2 regions of the Erysipelothrix larvae genome follow, and region 2 is predicted to be linked to the other one. Evidence: a T-box and tRNA genes for the amino acid it is inferred to sense, from the RefSeq annotation. Region 2 holds a T-box; the other holds one or more tRNA genes.
What was found. A T-box is a leader RNA that pairs with one kind of tRNA and senses whether it is charged. The one in region 2 lies ahead of ileS (isoleucine--tRNA ligase), so its partner is inferred to be a tRNA-Ile.

Region 1 (9,671 bases), 120 kb from region 2:
ACGTATCCAACACTTCCGAAACACGATAAATATAGGTTCCTTCTTGACTAAAATCAGGAAGTTTAATCATGATGCGTCGCCTTAATAGATCCTGTGATTGGCTATCATAGGTTGTAGACGCATCGGATATATCCGGCATATTGGTTCCATCATAATCAATACCATCTTTAGAAATTGGGGTTGTGTTAAATTTAAATGTCGCGTTTGGAATGGCTACACCATCATCTACATTAAACACCTTAATAATCGATGGTCTAGAAGTATCCAAATCAACGCCACCCTTACCGACATCAACTACAGCATCATCATCTTTTGGATTCTTTGTGGTAACAGAGAATACATTGTAGATTTCTTTGTGTTCATAATCTTCTTCTGTCAAAGTATATGTATATCTGAAATAAACTTTTGCTCCAGCTTCAAGATCAATTCCTTCTTGAGTGTTATGTTCAGAGAAATGGGATAATACCTTAAAACCTGCTTCATCTGATGAAGGGGTTCCTAAATCTAATGGAAGCCAGGTTTTTTTATCCCTAGAGATTTCAATCGTTGGGGCTCCTTCTGTGTTGAACTTAACAAATTCTCCGTCTTTATTAAATGAATTACCCCGATTCATCCAATCTGCAACTTTCACAATCGTAAGTAAAACATCTTCCATTTCATTTGTTACTTCTACTAAGTAAGACACTTCAGTTCCTTCATTATTGAGCGTTGCTGTTTTATTAACTGAGAACTTATCATGTGTCAGGTTTGTCGACAGCATTAAATTAGACTCATGTGTATGTCTTTCAGCATAGAAGAAGTCTAGAGAATAAGTACGTCCTTTTACAAGGCCCAGTGACAGTGTTTGCTCAGGAGCTAACTCATTGCCTTCAGTATCCGTTACTGCTGATATATGAACCATTCCATCTGGTAAGAATGTTGCAGTGCATGATAATTCACCATGTGTGCCGCCTAAGTCAATCACAAGCTGTTGATTAATATATAACCAGAAGTCGTCATCACCCGAAAATGTAAATGATTCACCCTCTCCATAGTAAGTGAATTCTGAAGATCCTTTTACTGAAAAGTGGAAGTTTAGTGTATCTCCCAAGTCATCAGTAGCCAGCTCATTGCTCCACAGTTCATCAGCCCATGGGAATTCTGATACACCGTCTGTTGTTTTAACACCTAAAGTCATATCATTATGGCTAAATGATCCTGCGATAGCACGATAAGTATCATCATATAGCGTTACACCATCAACACCTACATTAAGTGGGTAAAATCCAGATGTACCATTATAATCATTTAAGTCGCTGTCATAAACATAAGATTTTGTGTGTTCATCATATTTCAGTGTCAAATGTCCCTTAACAGGGTCTAAAACAAGACTCTCATCCGCTGTTTGCTTCTTAGCACTGTAGAACGAATACGTTTCTGTATTATAGTTTGGGAACGTTCCACTATCAAATCCAGATTCTCCAGGGTTACCTGATTCAACATAATTTCCTGGAAATGCTTGGTCAAAGGCACCCGGTGCACCTAACCCACCGTTTACATCATCAAGAGGTTGCTCACTTCTATGTTTTACGTTATAAAGGAAATACTGACCAAAACCCACACCTACTGCACTTCGATCATCACTTCGGGTATCGTTCATATTATCCACTTCAAAATACCAACGTGGGTATTTGAGATTTGTCATCGTAGTAACAAATCCCTCATCTTGAGAGGTGTATTTCGTTGGATCTGCTAAGTATTTATACACTGAGACATTATAAGCGAAATACTCAAGTGGGAACCCATTGATATCCGTTCCTCCATTTTCATCTTGGTTCATCGGTGCATAGAAACCATCTTTAAAATTATACCAACCTACATAGTTACCTGTCTTCATCCACGTAATATCCCAATAGGATGACCAATCGCTCATCCAGATTACTGAATCATAGAAATCTTGCATGTCTTTATAATGGTAGAAGTTTTCAGGAGTTCCGTTACCAAAAGCATTTGGTAAACTTTGTTGTTCCCATCCATTATGATTACTAAAGTCATCATTCACTCTAGAATCACCCGTCCACCAACTTGCAAAGTCTCTTGAACTTGAAGACGTAAAATCATTTGCAGGATAAGTTGGTGTTTTTCCACTTGCTACTGGGAAGCCATCACTGCCCAATGTCTTTTGAAGAAGTCCTTGTTCAAATCCATTGTTTAAAGTACCTGCTTGAAAATGAACAGCATCTTGTCGGTGATCCCATATTGAGATATCTATATCTAAAGAGTCTGCAATATCCTTATCATCTTTATAGAAAGATGCAGGTACACCATCATAATGGCTGATGCCATTGGATGATACATTTTTCCCCGTAGCACTTATAGTACTAATTCCAAATCCCGATAATGCGAGTGCTAACGATAAAGGAACAACGATAAAACGTGTCCTAAAATGTTTCACTAATCTTTTCTTTAACTCCATTTTTTCCCTCACTTCTCTAGTAGCCCACATCGTCTACATGATTCATCCTAAAATTGATTTATGGCTTCTTTATGTAAATTAATAACATCAACAACTATTTAATTCAAAAAGAATATGACAGTTTATGCTTTTGTCAAAGAAACTGGAATAAATCATTATATGATCTCAAATCAATTTCTTTATGCAGTTTCAAGTATTACACTCTGAAGCATTATTAAATCTATTTATAATTCTACCATCGAATAAGTGTATTAAAAGTTCGATCAATGATTATAAATATTTTATATGAGATGTTTACACAAATTGAGTATTTTAGACTGATAGAAAGAAAACATTCAGTAGATTAATTCTAGACACTTCATAATTCATTGGGTAAATTATGGATACAATACATCGTATTGGCCGATTAGACATCAAAAAAAAAAACACTCGAAAGTGTTTTTTTGTCATTGATGATTAATGCCCAGATGAATGCATTTTGACTGCTGAGTTAACATTTCTTGCAACGTTAACACCATGGTCTGCAATACGTTCAAGTGTACTTAGTACATCAACAAATACTGAAGATGCAAACTTCGTATCACAGATTCCATCTGCAAGTCTTCTGAAGTGTTTTTCACGATACTTATCTTCAATAAGGTCCATGTATTCTTCATCTTGAAGCAAGAGTTCATACCCTGCAGAATCTTCATTTTGGTAAATCTTCATTGAACGATGAAGCATATCAAGCAGGAGTTTATACATTGTGTCAATATCTTCCATCGCTTCTTCTGAGAAGGTTTCTCTTCCTTCAACAGTCATGTTATAAAGCTCAACTAAGTTTGTTGATAAGTCACTCATCCGCTCATAGTTCTTAACGATTTCAAGTGTTTTTGTATAGGTTTCCGCAACATCAGCTGAATTGCCACTTTGCTTCATAATCTTTAATAAGTATGATGTGATTTCCGTATCCAATTTATTTACCATTTCTTCAAGTTGCATCACAACATCATAATCTTCGCTGTCTCGAGAATGAAGGTAGCTTTGTGATGTTTGAATGGATTCAGTTACGATATCTGCCATCTTTAAGGTTGTTTTCTTCGCAAGTTGCATTGCACCTTCAGGGAATACTGTAATCAATGATTCATCAAGAGGTTCAATTTTTTCACGGCTACGGATTCCATCATCTCCAGGAATAATAATTTCGAGAAGTCGTTCAAATGCTGGAACAAATGGAATAACTAATATTGTAGATGCAATATTAAAAATAAAGTGATTGAGTGCTACTGAAAATTGTGGTGATCCATTCAGTTAGGTATTTGCCCATGTCACAAATGCTGAATATGGAACAATCACAAGCATTCCAAGTAAGGCACCAATGACGTTATACAAAGCATGGAACCATCCTGCACGTCGTGTCGAAACTGAACCACCCATCGATGCAACAACTGCAGTCAGTGTCGTACCAACATTTGATCCAAATACAAAAGCAGATACAACGACCATTTCCATTTGACCCGTTGAGAAAAGCGTTTGTGTGATCCCGATGATTGCAGACGATGAATTGATTATGACAGTTGCAAGGGTACTTCCTCCCAATGCAAGCCAAGAGTTATCTTTTAATGAGAACATGAAGTCTTGGAACCATGGGTAATATTGAATGACTAACAGCTTCTCACTCATAATGTCGAGTCCGACAAAGAGCAATCCAAAGCCAAAGAATATATACCCTGCATTTGACCATACTTTTCGTTTTGTAAATACAATTAAGAGTACACCAATAAATACAAAGTAATAACCATAATCTTCAATGTTCATACTCATGAAGAACGTAGTCATTGTTGTCCCAATGTTTGCTCCGACGGAAATACCAATCGCTTGTTTAAGCGTCATCATTCCTGCGCGAACCAAACTGATGGAAATTACGGTAACAGCAGTACTTGAGTTCATGATTGCAGTAATAACTGTCCCCATGAGTATTGCCATCATGAGATTACTTGTATATTTCTCAATATAATCTGATATACGAGACCCAGCTAATTCAGTAAGCCCTTCACCTAAATAGTGAATCCCAACCAAGAAGAGCGCAAACCCTCCTAGGATAATGTTCAATTGAATTGGTTGAAGTTCTGCAACGGCAGTTAAACCTAACATTTATAATCCTCCAATCGCGTGCTAAACGCAATATAATAAAGAATAACATAATATTGCGGATTTTTTAACACAAAACTAACCAATTACTATCATAATATTCACATTTATTCCTTATTCAGTCCAAGAATAAGGATAACATGTGCTTTTTAGGATAGTAATAACGTAATAGCCTTCAAAAAAAATCGCACAAAATTGATGCAATAAAAAGATGTGAATCACTTTGCTTTTAGCAATCAGATCATCATGACATCCTAAATCAATTGCTGATATCAAACACCCTGGATAAACGACTCAGTTTACATACAATCCATATTCCTTAACTATTCTGCTCAAAACATTAAGAAACAGCATCAACTTTTATCTTGATGACGCTATGATATATAAAATGAATCAATCCTACCTCGTAAATAGTTGATCCATGTATAGTTTGATATTCTTTAAATCATTTACAACAACACAGCTATTCATAACCCCATAAATAAAAGGCTTAGGATGCTCAAAGAGTTCATAAGAAACCTGTGTATTTGTTATATGATGTACATACATCATAACACCATTCTTTTATAATGGCGTCGACGAACTCATCAATTCATGATTTAATCATTGATTTATTTCAACACACTTACTTCACACTAAATTTATTCAATAAAACCACTGCACTTTTTTTCTCTCATTGTTGCAATTATATCACAAGAAAGGAAAATCAACCGTCTTGGTGTCATTGAATATTTCTTCATCCAACACAATGCTACTCCACGTCAAAAACTGTGTTTATAGTGATAAATTGCGTGATAGTTTCCATCACTCATCAACCTAAAATACACGCTAATTTTATCTCAATCAGTCTTCGTTTTATTTTTTAAATTTTTTTCTATTTTGTTGTTGACATAAAGATTGCATGATGGTATATTTAATAGGCAGTCAGCAAAGATGGGCCTGTAGCTCAGTTGGTTAGAGCGCACCCCTGATAAGGGTGAGGTCGCTGGTTCGAATCCATTCAGGCCCACCATTAAAGCTTACTGCAAAAATTGAATATGGGGTTTTAGCTCAGCTGGGAGAGCGCCTGCCTTGCACGCAGGAGGTCATCGGTTCGATCCCGATAAGCTCCACCATACTTCAATCAGCCCACTGTTTAGTGGGTTTTTTCATGCTTTTTTGTCTAGTGAGAAGATTTTTGAGAAGATTTATGGGTCAATCACTTTTTATGTGGGATTGCCTGTGAATGACATTTGTAAAATAATAACAACTTGAATGAAAAAAGACCTTACTGTAGAATTTATTTTGCAGAATAAACAAACAGGAAGGTCCATACATGAATTATACACAGACACTAACCCAATCACAAGAACTATGTTTAAATCATTTCTTAATCCCTAATACACTCCGTGGATTTCATAACACCAACACCACAATCGAAACAACAAGATCCCAAAGAGATGCTTATTGCATGCATGGTATTTTAGAAGTTCAAGAAACAGATAAAGTATGCAGCGGTTGTGGTAAGGTGATGCATATAAACAATCGTAAACCGTGCACACTAAGGCATTTAAGTATTGGTGCAACACTGATGCATGTTCGTTTTGATAGACCCCAATTCTATTGTGTTTCTTGTAGGAATTCAAAGATGCAGAGTGTACCGTTTAAGGCTGAAAACCACTTTATTACTATTGAACTTGAAAACTATACAAGAGACCTACTCAGTATTGGAACATATACCCTCAAGCAAGTCGCTGAGATTACAGGATTAGGGAAAAACACTGTTAAAGCCATCGACCTCAAACGCTTGAAAGAACTCTATACAATTGATGGCGAGGTACTAAAGAAACCAGAGGACTACACACGATACCTAGGCATTGATGAGTTTAAACTCCATGATGGACATAAGTATGCAACCCATATTATCGATATGGAAACGGGTCACATTTTATGGATTGCACACGGAAAGAAGAAGCAAGTCGTCTATGATTTTATAGAGCATGTTGGCCTAAAGTGGATGGATCACGTTGAAGCTGTTGCATGCGATATGAACTCAAATTACCAAGAAGCGTTTGAAGAAAAATGCGAACACATCCAAGTTGTATTTGATCATTTTCATATCATCAAAAACTTTAATGATAAGGTCATCAACGAGGTTCGCAAGGATGAGCAAAATCGTTTGAAGAATGAAGGGAATATAGAGGCTGCTGCGGCACTTAAGAAGACAAGATACATCTTAATGTCATCACGAGAAACGCTCATTAGAAAAGACAATGAAGCCAGAAATGGAAAGATTATCAAGGAAGGCAGTTCTTTATTTAATATACCCAACATTACGCGTAAAGAAGGTCATGAAGTACGTTACGATGAACTATTGAAAGAGAATGCATTAATCTTCACACTGGATGTGGTAAAAGAGAAATTGCGCTACGCATACACCCTTAATGATGAGAGTAAAATGGCAGATGAAATCAGTTCAATTGTCGAAATCTGTCAAGCTACAAAAAACAAACACTTTCAATGGTTTGGACGACTCTTAGACAATCACTTTGAAGGAATCATCGCTCATGCAACTATTAAGATTTCTGCGGGTAAAATAGAAGGTATCAATAATAAAATCAAGACTCTACGAAGACAAGGTTATGGTTACCCTGATGATGAATACTTCTTCTTAAAGTTAATTGATGCAAGTAGGAAAACCTATGTTAGGAATGTGCCATCCCACAAGATTTGTGATTGAACCAGATTTATCCCAGTATTCCTTTATTAGATTGATTCAATTTAAGATATCAATCATCATTCCTTTCTTTTCGTGGTAAATATCATAAATTGACGGAATTGAATGAAAAAATGGTATAAAACTATCAACAATCTCCTTGTTTTAGTGTATTATAAAATTAACTGATGGGACCTCGTTAAATAAGCTAAACGTTCAGTGAATGAATTAAGCTTTATTTCGGCATCGAACATAATGTTTTCAAAGGACATTTGAGTGATTGACTCACTTGTGTATTTGTAGGAGGATCGCATGAAACGACTCAATAAGATTTGGGTTCCACGAAGTAAGGGAGAAAGAACGATCGCAATAATCGCCATTTGGATTGGGTGGTCAGTTCTTACGGATTCAACCGAAAACGATGTGATGGTTCTTTTATTGTTGGGTTTAGCCATCTTTCTAACCTATTACTCAGCAACCCAAGGATCCGTGGAATTACAAGCAAAGGATCTGGCTAAAAAGGAAAAAGATGCAAAAATAAGAAAGATTGTCGAAGCAGCAAATGCTAAAGCAAAGGCAGCAACAATCGCAAAGGCACGTTTAAAATACTATGGTGGTGGTGAAATTGCCGGTGAACAAACCGTTTTAGTGACAGTAACTAAAGATAGACTGGATTATGGTTCATACCACATTGATATGAATGCGATTATTTCCGCGAGCATCGAAACACAATCACAAATTTTATCCAGAGTTACCCTAACTCGTTTGGCAGCTTTTGGGTTTTGGGCTCTAGCTATACCAAAGAAGAAAAAATCTGTCGAGAAGTTTTTAAGCATAGACTACAATGCTGGATTTCAAAGTACGTTGATATTTGGTGGTGACAATATAGCAAAAATCCATGCTGGACTCATTAAGGCAAAGAAAGCACGATAAATCTCACATGACAATTCAGTGTGTTTACTTATCTAAAATGGTATCATCACACGATACGCCTTGATATATAAAAGCATTAATCTCAAAGGATCAACAAATAAGGCGGACACTCCATACGTTTGAAATTGATTGTCGCAAATTGAAGTCAATCAGTTCATAAACATGGCCTCTAGTTTCCATCGATAAACATCAAATCCCTTAAGTTTTCAAGATCAGTACATCCTGTGAAACCTAAGGGATTTTTTATAACTATCTGCTTTCTTTTAATTGAATTAGCATCTTTTCAAAGAATGTTTGCATATAACTCAGTTCTTCTCTAAATATGGATGTTGCATAGTGTGTCGCTAACTCATGTGCCATATTGTTCTGAGTGGCTTCAATGCGTTTTGTGCAATACGTTAGCTTGTCTTCAAGACTTAGGTTTGAAAAATCCGCAAAGATTAACGTTTCATAAATTCTATAGACATCAAATCGATCAAGATTATCAGCGTCACTGATGCTTTCTGAAAGTATGGTACTTTCACCTTCAAAGTCTGCCTTTCCATCTACATGGGTTGCAATGCCATAGAGAATTGATTGCGTGGTGTCTGGATCAAACCCTAATCCGTGCACAAAGTCCCTCACAATGGACGCAGAACGCCTACCATGACCAATCTGTTTCTCTTTTGTATCCAGTTTCTCAATATAGGCAACATCATGCAGTAAACAACCGATAACAAGCGCTTCTTCATTAATGTTTTCATGTTGCGCAATTCGTTTACCCCATGAAGCGACTCTTAGCGTATGTTCATAGCGATATGACTTATCATACAAAGATGTTTTAAGATGCTCGCTGTTGTTAAATAATGCATCCAGATACGCTCTTGTTTTTTCTATTCTATTCATTGATGACCTCCCTTACGATACCCTTATTGAATCACTATTTTATGTGATATACAAGGAGCACATAAAAAGCATCAACTAAAAATCACGTTGATGCTTTGTTGTTTATGAATCAGGATTCCGCTTATTTCTTTCCAATAACTCATTATAGACTCTCCAATACAAGACATGATCATCTCGGATTGATAAATCTAAACTTGTCACAAGTTGAAGGTTAAACCGTGATACTTCAGGATCATCCAGTTTAATCCATTTAATATCTTCTCGATTTAAGAATTGTTCAAATTCAGAAGGTAGAATCGAAATTGATCCATAGGATTCAACATGCTTCACAATTACTTCCCAATTTTCATTTTCATAGACAATTTTAGGTTGAAACCCTAAATCGCTGCAACGTTTTGGAATTTCATTACTGATTGCATAATCAGTTGTGAGCATTGAGAACTCCATATCCTTCAAATCAAGAAGTGTCAAACTTGTTTTGTCAAAGAGTGGATTGTCTTTCCCTACTAATACACCAAGGTCAATATAATACCCTTCAAGACGGTTTGCATTCACCGACAGTTTGGAATAGTA
Region 2 (9,671 bases):
TAAAATTATTCTAATGTTTATATATCTGTCATACTTGCTTATTTCCCTTACGATAAAACTAAAATGTGTCCTTAGTTTTTGTTCGGTTTGGTCATCGTTTAAATACCCATTCGCGTTGGACAACAAAGCTCAAAACAAAGAGCAATCCATCAACAACAAGCTTAACCAAGACGGGTTTTATCGTGAGTATCTCACAAATAAACGTTACCATAAACCCTGATATCAACATGATCCCAAGTACCAAAAGATAGTATTTGATCATTGATTTTATGGAGCTGTGTTTGAAGATAAGTTTTCCATTCAATTTATAGTTAAACATTGAAGAGAACACGCGTGCAAAGATTGTAGCATAGAAAATCTTTCGATCCATGCTCAGCATCCACATAAACAATTGGAATAATGAAATATCAAGAATAAAGGAACTCAGTGCGACTAAAATATACTTAAAAAAGAGTTTATAAATAATGAAAGAATCCTTGATTGGATTAAAATGTGAGGTTTGATTCTTATTAATATAGATTGTGTCGATGCGTGTTTCTGATATCTTAATGTCTTTTTCTTTACATGAGATCAACATATTGGTCTCATAATCATAGCGTTCTCCAGCAACACCTAAAAATTCTTTCGCAACCTTTTGACTAAACGCTCGCAGCCCTGTTTGTGTATCGGTGATATTCAACCCAATGAATATCTTAAAAACTTGGATGGTGATTCGATTTCCAAACCGACTCTTTTTTGGAACATCATCTTGACTAAAGTCTCGAACACCCAATACTAGATCATGGGGATGTTGTTGTGCAAGGCGGCCACATGTTTGGATGTCTTTTACAGCATGTTGTCCATCACAATCTGCCGTTACCACTGCATCAAAATCATGATGATTCAACACATAATTGAACCCTGACTTAATCGCCCGTCCCTTCCCTTGATTTACGACATGTTTGAGTACGGGTATACCCATGTGTTCAAACGACTTGAAAAATAGATCATGGGATGCATCCGAACCATCATTAACAATCACAATGTTCTGACATGCTTGATATAAATCAGTGATAAACTCACGCATAATTGATTCATCTGGATTGAATGATGGAATGATGATGTAAATGTTGTCCATATTAATTCCCCTTACCAATATGCTTCATATCTACCAGTTTCCACCCATTGTCATACACAAAGTACCACTTTGAATTCATGGTATCAATCCGTTCTTTCCCTGTAATAATCATGTTTTTATCTAAATGAACTAAGACAGAAAATGATGTTTTATCATAAATTTCAAACTGTGATAACCGTTCATTTGAGAACATCGGATTTTTGAATGTATGATCACTCACAAAGCTAATGTCGACACCACTTGCCCATTGATAGGCTTGTTTATAGACTTCTGTGCCTTCAATAAAATAAGGTTCAAGGGTTCCAAAACCATGTTTGGCACCGGTTAAGTCATTGGTCATGAATAGACTATAGTTCTTTGCGAGCTTCATCACATCAATGGATTCAACCAGTTTACTCATTGCTTCCACTTCATCATCTGTTTTATAAAAAGTACTCACGGTGATTTTATTTTTGTCAATTGTTGGTTCAACGATTGCTTGCGACTCATCTTTAATGACAATTGTTGGTTTATTGATAAATCCATTCAATGCATAAACAGAATTTGTAGGTGCATTTTGAGACTGTGCATCCGTGTACCCATCCAAGACTTCACGGCCCGTACTTTCACTTGGATCAACTGTGATGCCATTGACTTCGAGTGTATAAGTTGAAGGAATTTGTACATTGTAAGCATATAATGCCCCACCATTTGAGAAAGTCAGTGACTTGGTGGATAGTTTTGAATAGTTCAAGATACCCAATTTGGTCATTGCTTTTCCTTCTTCAACTTCAAGCTGCGCAATTTCGACACCATCAGATGTGATGATGTAATGATTCTTTTGTGTTTCTTTAATCTTAATTTCAGTATGATCTACAAGGTTTTGAAGTGCTTTAGTCACATCTTTCTGTGTTTCATAATTACTTAATTCGATCTCATCACTTAAAGCGCCTTTTGTCAGTGCTTTTTTAACATACGTATCGATTTGATTTGCTTCATAGTCTTTCAAACTTAAGACAACATATCCAACAAACAGACCTCCAAGAAGGACAAGAACTCCGGTATATATTAACAACCCTTTTTTAAATTTATTTAACTTCATCATTCACCCCTCTTTTCTACTACAAACGCGTTAGGTAGTCTCCAAGAAGAGTTACTATAGTAAAGTGTTACACTGGTCATTTCATAGTGTCCATTTAAAAACATAGAAGATGAACTGCCACCATCTAAGTTTGCGGCATTCACAGCACCATATTCCATCATAATTTCAATGAGATCTGAGGCGGTTGCGCCTAAGTGTCCACCTGAACCACGACCATCGGTCACAAGAAGTAAAATTGAACCATCTTTTCTCTGACCAATCGCAGTCCGTGGGTTTGCACCACTCCCTTTACCTTCAAGTGCTCTGGCTTCGCCATTGACCACAAGTTTAACAAAGTGATTATTCGCATCAGTATTTTCTTCTTGAAAGGTCACCGCATCACGAATCCCTTCGGTCTCTACAAGCTTTTTAACATCACTTGCATTCATGCCCTCTAAACTGATAACCCGTAAAAGGTTTTTTGTATCCATTCCAATTAGATACAACCCATTCATTGTGGGTTGGTTAAACTGGATTTCCCCTTTTGACACCACAACACCTAAGGGAAAGCCCCCTTTATTATGCGCTGATTGATACAAACCGCCATTGACAGCAGCGAGTGAATTTTCTTTTTCCACAAGCTCATGGAGTTCTTTTCCAAATTCAGACCAAGGATAAGTTGTGGCCAATGTAACCCGTGATGGGTCTTTGATGATTAACATTTTTGCCATGAAGGATCTTCCTTCAATTTGAACCAATTCAATATCATTGATGTTTTCTTTATCCACATCAATTAAGGACAAATCTTCATCTGTATCCATATCTTTCATGGAGTTTCGATCCACAATCTCTTGAATTTGTGCATCCGACAAAAAAAGCCCGGGAACAAATTTGAAATTTCCGGTTTCAAGCATTGTGGTCACAAACATATTTTTGGCATTGATGGATATGTCAGAAAACAAGAGTCTAATCGATATTACCAACGTAAAAGCAACAATTAATAATGTCACTCCCAGTGCCACACACACCTTTAATAGTGATTTTATGAGTTTTTTCATCGGTCTCCCCCGCTAGAAATGTATATATCAAGTCTAGCATAGATTAAGAATCCACTCAATATATTATATGTAATATTATCGATTTATAATGTTATTTTATTTTCTTGTATCAATTTATCTTCTATATCAATAATTAAGCATGAAATTTAAGCGTAGTTTCAATAAAATATAAACATTAATATGTGTTAAGCAAATGACTCATCCTCCAAGCGTTCTTATCACCCTTTGTAAAATTTATATTTGTTAGGAGATCTTTCTTTATCATTTTAGATGATTGATAATTATGACGCTTTACGTTATGATTTAATCAAAAGGGGCGGGCTTATGAAGAAAAAAATTGCGATTGGAATGTGTGTTGTGATTCTGTGTGTTGCAGGAGTTTTTGTTGTGAATTCATTAAGTTCAAAAGCAAAAGAGGACCAAGAACGGGCTGAACAAGAAAAAACACTTCAAGAAATAATCAGTCGATTCAGTTACAATGTCATCACGAATAAAGAAACATTTCTTTATACATTTGAGAATGGTGCCTATCAAAAATGTGGAACCATTCAAGAAGGATACCCACTTGAACTTGTAAATGAACCCATCGACGTTGACACGCAATATTTTAAAGTGAAGAATTTTGATGCATATATCAACATCTATGATGTTGATGGTGTTTCAAAAAAATTTGAAAAGGATCAGCGTTATACACGATATGTGATGTTTAATGAGAATGTGAAGACACCGACACCCACACAATTTTACAATGAAGATGATGAACTTGTTTTAACACTCGATACCTCTTTTGATCTTCCAATCATCATAAAAGAAGATGGGAAGTATGGTGTTGCTTATGATGATACATTATTTTACGTGAAAGAAGTTGAGTCTGTGTATCCTTCTGATAATACAACCATTGAGACGCGAAAAACCATTCGAACATTCACCTATCACACGGTTTATGACCCTGAAACACAAACCTGTGCTTCTGTAGAAATTTGTCATCCCATAGAACAGTTCGAATCGCACCTACAATATCTGAGAGATGAAGATTTCTTAACGCTGACCATGGAAGAGTTGGAACTGTTTTTGGATAGCAAAATCCAGATTCCAAGAAAAACAGTCGCCCTCACTTTGGATGATGGCATTTACTTGGAAAACTCAGTACCCCTTGTTGAGAAGTATGGGATGAATGCAACCTTCTTTATAATCACAAGTAAGGTTGATGTAAGTGAGTATATGGATTCAAAATATGCACGATTCGAATCCCATTCTGATGACATGCACAATAATTATAAATGTCCTAAAAATACGACTTACTCCCAAGGGGGTCAGATGTTATGTGAACCCTATGATTCAATGATTGCGGATTTGAAATTGAGCCAAGAGAAACTTCAAGGATCTAATTACTATGCGTATCCATTCTTCGATTTTAATGATCGTGCAAAGGCTGCGCTAAAGGATGCAGGATTCCACCTAGCATTTATTGGACAATATACCTCCAATGGGTACAGTGACAAAAACACGGATAAAATGTTGATTCGCCGGACTACCATCTTTGGAAACTATCCAATCGAGATGTTTATGGATTTCTGTACGGATAACGACTGATAACAATGAAGAAAACGGGGTCTCCTTAAGTCAAGGAAACCCCGTTTTAATGTTGTTATTTTCGAAGTGTGTAGGCAATAATACCTGCAGCAACTGCGGCATTCAAGGATTCAAACCGAGAGGTCTCAATCTTAATGGCACAATGCGCATTTTGCTTGAAGGGTTCCGATACACCCTTCCCTTCAGAACCAATGACCACAGCAATTTTATCAACGTCTTTAACAGCAGATAAAGGCTGTGCTTTTACAACATCTGTAACTGCAAGGGTCATTTGATGTGAAGACAGATACTCAAAGATTTCTTTGGATGTGAGGCGATGTATGGGAAGATGAAACACCGCGCCTTGACTGGATCGAATGGTTTTATCATTCAACTCATCGGCACAATCTGGTGTTAACAAACACCCATCAAACCCAAAACTATAAGCGGAACGAATGATGGTTCCGACATTGCCTGGATCTTGAACACCATCTAAAATCATGATGCGCGTTGCATCTTTTGACAGATCATTCGAGGGTTTTCGAACAATTCCAAATTGAGTTGACCCAGAATGAGTAAGTGAGAGTTTCTCACTCACGCGATCGCTAATTAACACATCACAGGGTTCGTGTGTGCTTAACACCTGCTCTAATATTTTGGCATTGCGTGCCTCTTCAATCAGATGTGCGCCTTCTACAAGGATGAAATCAGATGCATCACGGTGCTTTTTTTGATTGAGCTGTGCTAAGTGTTTAATCCATTCATTTTTTGGAGAATCAATGATTTTCATGAAGTTCACCAACTACATGATGACACCGTCCACATAATCCTGTCTCTTCATGTGCATCCGTCACAATATTCCAACAACGTGGACATACTGATCCTTCTGCTTTCACAACGTCTACTTCAAAGCCAAAGACTTCAGGGAGTGTTTCATCAACAAATTCTAAACGTGAAACGATAAACCATTGTGCTGCATTATTTCCAAGGATCTGTTCAACCAATGCTTGGTCTTTCTCACTTAAATGGAGTTTTACCAAGCCTTCAAGGGACTTACCGATAACTTTATCCGCGCGTTTTTCTTCAAGTGCTTTAAATACCGCTTCTCGCAGTTCAAATAAACGTTTAAAGTCTTCAAGTTCTTGAACGCTTAAAACATCTTCACGAACCTTCACAAACTCAGTCAAGTGAATGCTTTCATCTTGAGGTCTAAAAATCTTGTTCAGTTCTTCTGTTGTATGCACTAAGATTGGAGCCATAAGGCGTGAATACACCATCAGTGATTCATACAAGACGGATTGAATTTCACGGCGTTGACGTGAATTTTGACCTTCAATGTATAAAATATCTTTGGTATAGTCAAGATAGTATGCTGACATTAGGTTTGTTAATGCGTTACCAACTAGTGTCGTGACTTTTTGGAAGTCATAGTTCATATATGCTTCTTGGCTGAGTTCATTCACTTTATGCACTTCACTGAGTACATAGCGATTTAAAACACTTAAGTCTTCAAATGCTACCATATCGGTATCTGGATTGAAGTCTGTGAGGTTACCGTGCATGAATCTAAAGGTATTTCGGATTTTACGATATAATTCACTGACTTGTTTTAAGACATTTTGGGAGATTGGGGCATCGTTTTGGTAATCAACACTTGCAACCCATAAACGGAGAATATCTGCGCCTAAGTCACCAATGATTTTCGCTGGTTTAAGCGCATCCCCAGAAGATTTACTCATTTTTTGCCCATCATCTTTCATGACAAATCCATGTGATACAACATTTTTATACGGTGCGTGACCATAGACTGCCGCTGAAATAATCAAGGATGAATTAAACCAACCTCGGTATTGATCTGAACCTTCAAAATAAAGGTCTACAGGAAGTGGCACTTCATCGTGATTTAAGGCTGATGTATGCGATGAACCTGAGTCAAACCATACGTCCATAATATCTTTTTCTTTACGGAAGGTACCATTTGGTGAACCTGGATGGGTATAGCCTTCAGGAAGTAGATCTATTGCATCGCGTTCAAACCAAACATTGCTTCCGTGTTCATTAAACAATTCAACAATGTGATCAAATACTTTTTCTTCCATGATGGGTGTATCGTCTTCTGCATATAAAATTGGCAGTGGGACACCCCATGCACGTTGTCGTGAAATCGTCCAGTCACCACGATCTTTGATCATGTTGTACATCCGTTTACGACCCCAAGTTGGGTTCCATTCTACTTCTTCATCAATCATGCGAAGTACGTCATCACGTACCATGTCAATGGATGCAAACCATTGGGTAGTCGCACGATACATTACAGGTTTTTTTGTACGCCAGTCATGTGCGTAGGAGTGCGTAATAAAGGATAATTTTAAGAGTGCACCACATTCATCAAGCGCTTTTGTGACAGCCTTGTTGGCATCTTCAAAATACAGCCCTGCAAATGGACCGGTATTTTCACGTAATACCCCTTGATTATCAATCGGGTCAATTGGGTGAATGCCATATTTTTTCCCAACTTCAAAGTCTTCAACACCATGGTCTGGAGCAGTATGGACACACCCAGTCCCTGCATCATCCGTTACGTGATCCCCTAAAAGAACCGGTGATAACCGATCATAAAGTGGGTGTTGTGTTGTGACACCTTCAAGTTCTTTCCCTTTGAAAGTTTTGAGTACTTCTGCATACTCAAAGTTCAATTCTTTTTGGAGTTGTTCAACCATCTTCTCAAGGACGACAAATTGACCTTTATCCGTTTTAATTAGGGCATAGTCAAAGGTTTCATTCACTGAAATTGCAAGGTTTGCAGGAATGGTCCATGGTGTTGTGGTCCAGATGATCAATGCATCGTCGGATGTTAAGAGTCCTTTTCCATCGACAACCTTAAAAGAAACATAGATCTGTGGATCTTTGCGATCACGGTACTCGATTTCAGCTTCTGCTAGAGCAGATTCACTCGATGGTGACCAATATACCGGGCGAAGTCCTTTATAAATCATGCCTTTAAGGGCCATCTTCGCAAAGACTTTAATTTGTTTTGCTTCAAAATCTTTGTTTAAGGTAATGTATGGATTGTCATAATCTGCAACAGTTCCTAATTGTTTGAAGTCTGCGATTTGAATTTTAATTTGTCCCAGTGCAAAAGCCTCACATAACTTACGGAAATCAGCAATGGACATTTCCTTACGATTAACACCAGTTTTTTGAATTGCAACCTCAATTGGGAGTCCATGCGTATCCCATCCTGGTCTAAATGGCGTCTTATACCCTGCCATAAAGTGTGAACGGATGATAAAGTCTTTCAATGACTTGTTGAGTGCGTGTCCAATATGGATGTTCCCATTGGCAAAAGGAGGCCCATCGTGAAGTGTAAATAACGGTGCTCCCTCTCGTTGTTCTAGCATTCGATTGTAAAGCTTCATCTCATCCCATGCCTGTTGTAGCCCGGGTTCTTTTTTGTTGAGATTCCCACGCATCTCAAAATCTGTCTTTGGTAATAACAATGTGTCTTTATAGTTCACACTCATCAAAAATTTCCTCCTTCAATAAAAAAACGCCCTTAAAACAAGGACGTTTATAACGCGGTACCACCTTAATTCATTACATCTTGTAATGCACTTAAGCCTGATAACGGTAGGCATCCGATTTATCTTACTTTGTGGTTTCAGATAAATAGCTCACACGGGATATCTCACACAAGCAGTTCTTCGCTTTCACCAACCGCGAAGTCTCTAAATTAACTGTTATTGTGAAGACCTGTCGTGATCATCGCTAAATAATTTAACATTTGGGGCTTCAGGGAGTTCTAACCCTTCGACCACTGTTTCTAACTTCTTAAGTTTAACACCCAATTCTTCGCGTAACAAGTGGGATTCACTGGAAATTCGCGAAATTTCAACCAAAATTTGTCGTGCAGCGGATAATGCTTCTCGTACAATGAGATCTGCGTTTTGATTTGCAGTCCCAACAATCTTGTTGGCTTCTTTCAAAGCATCTCGAGAGAGTTGGTCTAATGCACGCTCACGCGCTGCGATTTCTTTGACCAATTGCTGATAACGAACCTTTTGCAACTCCAATTGTTTTTGGGTCGCATGGCTTTGAGATAAATAAGCTTCTGAACGTAACTTAAGCTCCTCTAATTGACCTTCAAGTGAAGAAAGATACTGATCAACTTCAAAGCGATCGTACCCACTTCGCATGATTCTAAAGCGGTCCTTCATAGATTTAGTTATCGAAATCGTCCATGCTCATGCTAATTTCGCCTTCAACACCGATTGATTTTGGTGTACACAAAATTACATTGTGACCAATTTTTTGGATTGATCCATCTAAAGCAAAGACAACGCCAGTCAGAAAATCGATGGTTCTTTGTGCAAAATCTCTTTGCAAACGGTGAAGATTCACAACAGCTGCTCTATTTCCTTTAAGGTATTTCGCAACTTCTTCTGCTTCTTCAAAAGAACGTGGTTCGAATAAAACCATTTGTGCATTGGATGGTAATTTAAATCCATCATTTGCACGTGGTTTCTCGTAATCACTCAAGCTTTCTGCTTCTTCAGTGCTTAATTCAATATATTCGTCATCTTCAATTGGTGTTAAGATATTTTTTAGTTTCGATTTGATACTCATAATCGCCCTCCGAACGTTTCCACTATTATACCACGATTCATGAATAAGTTAAATTCCTATTTTTTATTCACGTTCAACTTCTAATAATCCATAATCGCCGTCTTTACGTTTGTAAACAACTGCGATGTCTTCGGTTTCTTCATCGGTATATATGAAGAATGAGTGTCCTAAGAGTTCCATATTTAAGATTGCGTCATTCAATTCCATGGATTCCGCAACGATTGTCTTCGTACGTACT

Region 1: it encodes a tRNA-Ile, which carries the amino acid that the T-box ahead of ileS (isoleucine--tRNA ligase) is inferred to sense. The anticodon was not compared.

Annotation. Positions count from the first base shown of each region.
Region 1 covers NZ_CP013213.1:809,985-819,655, reverse strand. The annotation lists gene AOC36_RS03710 (fibro-slime domain-containing protein) at 1-2,455, opposite strand, end outside; gene AOC36_RS12445 (PhoU domain-containing protein) at 2,912-3,574, opposite strand; gene AOC36_RS12440 (Na/Pi cotransporter family protein) at 3,746-4,588, opposite strand; tRNA gene AOC36_RS03700 (tRNA-Ile) at 5,521-5,597, shown strand; tRNA gene AOC36_RS03695 (tRNA-Ala) at 5,625-5,700, shown strand; gene AOC36_RS03690 (ISL3 family transposase) at 5,901-7,304, shown strand; gene AOC36_RS03685 (hypothetical protein) at 7,593-8,213, shown strand; gene AOC36_RS03680 (HD domain-containing protein) at 8,463-9,098, opposite strand; gene AOC36_RS03675 (LysR family transcriptional regulator) at 9,201-9,671, opposite strand, start outside.
Region 2 covers NZ_CP013213.1:685,551-695,221, reverse strand. The annotation lists gene AOC36_RS03150 (bifunctional glycosyltransferase family 2/GtrA family protein) at 92-1,117, opposite strand; gene AOC36_RS03145 (hypothetical protein) at 1,119-2,201, opposite strand; gene AOC36_RS03140 (phosphodiester glycosidase family protein) at 2,198-3,235, opposite strand; gene AOC36_RS03135 (polysaccharide deacetylase family protein) at 3,560-4,828, shown strand; gene AOC36_RS03130 (TrmH family RNA methyltransferase) at 4,884-5,597, opposite strand; gene ileS (isoleucine--tRNA ligase) at 5,584-8,325, opposite strand; T-box leader at 8,368-8,582, opposite strand; gene AOC36_RS03120 (DivIVA domain-containing protein) at 8,548-9,024, opposite strand; gene AOC36_RS03115 (cell division protein SepF) at 9,029-9,433, opposite strand; gene hpf (ribosome hibernation-promoting factor, HPF/YfiA family) at 9,497-9,671, opposite strand, start outside.